DNA from 2 places in the Arthrobacter sp. UKPF54-2 genome. Region 1 is predicted to be linked to the other one. Evidence: predicted binding sites of a transcription regulator. Region 1 holds the regulator's gene; the other holds the start of a gene.
What was found. Region 1 encodes HrcA, which represses chaperone genes, less so after heat shock. Its sites were predicted from a motif close to TTNGCACTCGNNNNNNNCGAGTGCNAA; they were not measured.
Positions count from the first base shown of each region.

Region 2: the regulator HrcA is predicted to act here: its motif matches at 949-975, upstream of groES (co-chaperone GroES).

Region 1 is NZ_CP040174.1:2,869,978-2,872,175, reverse strand. Features, by position in the region: gene dnaJ (molecular chaperone DnaJ) at 1-507, opposite strand, end outside; gene hrcA (heat-inducible transcriptional repressor HrcA) at 588-1,601, opposite strand; gene E7Y32_RS13225 (DUF3097 domain-containing protein) at 1,846-2,198, shown strand, end outside.
Region 2 is NZ_CP040174.1:2,090,483-2,092,680, reverse strand. Features, by position in the region: gene groL (chaperonin GroEL) at 1-412, opposite strand, end outside; gene groES (co-chaperone GroES) at 494-790, opposite strand; gene E7Y32_RS09635 (hypothetical protein) at 1,163-1,576, opposite strand; gene E7Y32_RS09630 (class I SAM-dependent methyltransferase) at 1,633-2,198, shown strand, end outside.

The sequences.
Region 1 (2,198 bases):
GCGCTGGACCTGGCCGCTGCCGCCGCAGATGTCGCAGCGTTCGGGGTGGCTGCCCTCGCGGCAGCAGGAGCCCTCGCAGGTGGGGCACGTGACGGCGGTGTCCACCTCGAGCTTCTTGTTGACGCCGAAGACGGCGTCGCGAAGGTCAATCCGGACGCTGATCAGGGCGTCCTGCCCGCGCCGGACCCTGGACGCGGGGCCGCCCTGGCCGCCGGCGCCGCCGAAGAAGGTCTCGAAGATGTCCTGGAAGGCGAAGCCCTGCCCGGCGTAGCCGCCGCCGAAGCCGTTGTCGGTGCCGTTCTCGTTGCCCGTGGTGTCGTAGACCCGGCGTTTCTGCGGATCGGAGAGCACCTCGTAGGCGTGCGTAACCGCCTTGAACCGGTCCGAGGCGTCGTTACCGGGGTTCACGTCGGGGTGCAGGGTCCGCGCGAGTTTGCGGTAGGCCTTCTTGATTTCTTCCCCCGTCGCTTCGCGGGAGACTCCAAGAACGTCGTAGTGGCTGCTCAAAGTGTGTATCTCTTCCTGGTTGTATTGCCGGTGGGGCACTGCCTGTTACGGGCAAGACGTCTGGTGCCGGAGCCGGGCCGTCAGGGCCCGAGGATCCGTGAAAGGTAACGGGCCACCGCACGGACGGCGGCCATGGTGGTGGGATAGTCCATCCGCGTGGGTCCGAGCACCCCGACCTTGGCGGTGGCGTCCGGGCCGTAGCCGGTGGCCACCACGGAGGCCTCGGAGAGGCCGTCGTAGGGGTTCTCCCGCCCGATACTGACGGTGACGCCACGGGGGTCCTGCGCCATGTCGCTGAGCAGGCGCAGCATCACCACCTGCTCCTCGAGGGCCTCGAGCACAGGCCCGATGCTGAGCGGGAAGTCCACGTTGGACCGTGCCAAGTTGGCCGTGCCGGCCATGACCATCCGTTCCTCGCGGCTGCTCGCCGCCAGCGACTCAAGCCCGCGGGCGAGGGCCTGCGCCGCGCCGCGCCGCGCCGGCGGGCAGCTGTCCGCGACTGCCTGCAGCGATTGTGGCAGCAGGTTCAACGGGGTGCCCGACAGTTTGGCCAGGAACAGGGTGCGCAGTTCCGCGAGGGTCTCGTCGCCGAGGTCCTGGCCGACGTCGATCACCCGCTGTTCGACCTTGCCGGTGTCCGCGATCAGCACGGTCAGCACCTTGCGCGGTGCCAGCAGCACAAATTCGATGTGCCGGACCCGGGCCCTGCTCAGCAGCGGATACTGCACGACGGCGACCTGGTTCGTCAGCTGCGAGAGCAGCCGCACGGTCCGGTCGAGGACGTCGTCGAGGTCGTCGGAGCCCTCCAGCAGCGCCTGGATGGCTCGGCGTTCCGCCGGGGACAGCGGCTTCACGGCCGAAATCTGGTCCACGAACAGGCGGTAGCCCTTGTCGGTGGGGATCCGCCCGGCGCTGGTGTGCGGCGCCGTGATCAGGCCCTCGTCCTCCAGGGCTGCCATGTCGTTGCGGATCGTGGCGCTGGAGACGCCCAGGTGGTGCCGCTCCACCAGCGCCTTGGATCCGACCGGTTCACGGGAATGGACGTAGTCCTCCACGATGGCGCGCAGCACTTCAAGTTTGCGTGGCTCGCTCACGCCCCACCTCCAATCGACCTGTTTTCACTGAGCCGGGTGCCGCCGGGCGTGACGGGACGCGCCCGGGAACCCGTGGTTAGCACTCGACATGCCTAAGTGCTAACCAGTCTAATATGACTCGGGCCGTTGTTAGCATTGGATTCGCTGCGGGCGTGACCGCCGGAAGAGGTGTTTCCGGGCACACCGCAGGCCGAGGGGCCGTTCCCTCCCCCGAAATTTCCGAGCGCAAAGCAGTGTGTAGCAGATGACGTACCAGAACTGGGGACCGCAGGACCTGTCCGCCCCCGCCAAGGCCCAGCTCCCTGAAATCCCGGTGGAGCGCGGCATGGTGCTGGAGGACGTACAGTCCGGCTGGGTGGGCGCCGTGACCCGGGTGGAGAAGTCCGGCGGCATGCACGTCGTGGCCCTCGAAGACCGGCGCGGCAAGTCCCGTTCCTTCCGGCTGGGCTTCGGCTTCCTGCTGGAAGGCCAGCCCATCCGGCTCATGCCGCCCGCCCCCCGGGCCCCCGCTGCGGGGGCCGGGGCGCGCACGGCCTCCGGCTCGGTGCGGGTGGCCGGACAGCGCGCCCAGGTGGCCAAGGCCAGCCGGATCTGGGT
Region 2 (2,198 bases), 780 kb from region 1:
CGACGGGGCGGGCGTTCTCCAGCAGGCGGGCGGCGACGGCCTCGACCGAGACCTCGATGCCGCGCTTGATCTGTCCCGGGGCGGCGCCGGCGGCAACGTTGCGCAGGCCTTCCTTGACCAGGGCCTGGGCGAGCACGGTGGCGGTGGTGGTGCCGTCACCGGCGACGTCGTTGGTCTTGGTGGCGACCTCCTTGGCAAGCTGCGCGCCAAGGTTCTCGTACGGGTCGTCCAGTTCGACTTCACGGGCAATGGTGACGCCGTCGTTGGTGATCGTGGGGGCGCCCCACTTCTTGTCCAGCACGACGTTGCGGCCGCGCGGGCCGAGCGTCACCTTGACCGTGTTGGCGAGCTTATCGATGCCGGCTTCAAGCGACCGGCGGGCAGCGTCGTTAAACGCGAGCTGCTTTGCCATGGTTGTGTCCTTTCAAGACAGAACCCCGCGCAGCCGTTCCGTTCAAAGCGAAGGAATCGGCGGCGCGGGGGTCCAAGAGAGTTACTTTACGACGATCGCCAGAACGTCGCGGGCGGACAGCACGAGGTACTCGGTGCCGCCGGTCTTAACTTCGGTTCCGCCGTACTTGGAGTAGATGACAACGTCGCCGACGGCGACGTCGACGGGAACGCGGTTGCCGTTGTCGTCAAAGCGGCCGGGGCCTACTGCAACAACTTCGCCTTCCTGCGGCTTCTCCTGTGCGGAGTCCGGGATAACCAGGCCGGAAGCCGTGGTCTGCTCGGCTTCGAGCGGGCGGACAACAATACGATCCTCAAGAGGCTTAATAGAGACCGACACTCGGACCTCTCCTTTTCGTCAGCAAATTCGTGGACTTTAAAGCTGTGGTGCCATGGCGTACAGACCGTCGTCGCGGTGCCGGCAGCAGCCAGGCCGGTCAAGCTTCAGGTGTTAGCACCCGCCTAGGGAGAGTGCCAATGACGACTCTATGTAAGGAGTTAGCACTCGGTCAAGGTGAGTGCCAGAAAGTTCGTCCGTGGTGAACGCTGTTGGGGACATGCCCATCGGGCGGCTCAGCGGCCGGACAGGCCCGCCGGCTAGGAATGGACATGCCCAGTGCGGGCCGCCACGGATGGACATATACGCAATATGTTCAGTGCTGGCGGCGAAGGACGGGCATGCCCGGGGGCCACGTCCGGCGCCGCCGGCCGGCTACTGGCCCGCGAGGTCCTCGTAGTCCCAGTCCTGGCCGTCGTCGTCCTCGTCGATAAGCGGGGAGGTGTTCCGTTCGCGGTAGAGCACAAAGCCGCCTGCGAGCGCGGCCACCGCGCCCAGGACGAGGAAGATGATGCCGCCCACCTTGGCGGCGGCGTAGGTGTCGCGGATGGCCCGCGCCTCGTCGGTGGCGTCGGTGACGTTCTTGCCGCCAACGGAGTACACGGTGGCGTTGAAGGAATCGAGGACGAAAATGATGACCAGCAGCGCCACGCAGATGACCGCCACCACACTGCCCGCAATCAGCGCGGGCCGGGCGAAGCGGACCAGTCCGCTCCGGCCCGGATTCGTCCCGTCGCCTTGCTCCCGGGTGCCTGCCGCGCCGAAGTCTTCTGTGTCCCTGTCGTCCATGCCGTCCAGCCTATCGGTCGCGCCGGGCGTTCCCCGCCTGAACTACGCTTGATGGCATGGCTGAGACTACGCAGGACCAGATCGCCCCGCTCCTGAATCCGGAGGGCTGGGAACTGCTGGCGTCTCTTGGCCCGTACCGCGAGGAAGAGGCCTTCCGGCTCAACGCCTCGCTCCGGAAAGTCGGCCATTCTCCCGAGCTGGTCTCGGCGGCACTCACGCAGTCCCGGCTGCGGACCAAGGCGGAGGCCAAGTTCGGCGAATTCGCCCGGCAGATGATCTTCACCCGGGCCGGTCTGGAGCAGGCCACCCGGCTCAACGTCGCGGCGCGGCATGCGCAGCGGTTCGCCGCCGCCGGGATTTCCCACGTGGCGGACCTGGGCTGCGGGCTGGGGGCGGATGCGATGGCACTGGCCTCCCTGGACATCACGGTCACCGCGGTGGAGCTCGATGAAACCACGGCCGCCTGCGCCACCATGAACCTGATCCCGTTCCGGAACGCCACCGTGGTCCACGCCGACGCGGCCGCCGTGCCGCTCGACGGGATCGACGGCGTCTGGCTCGATCCGGCCCGCCGCACCACGTCCAGCTCCGGGACGAAGCGACTCTGGGACCCGGAGGACTT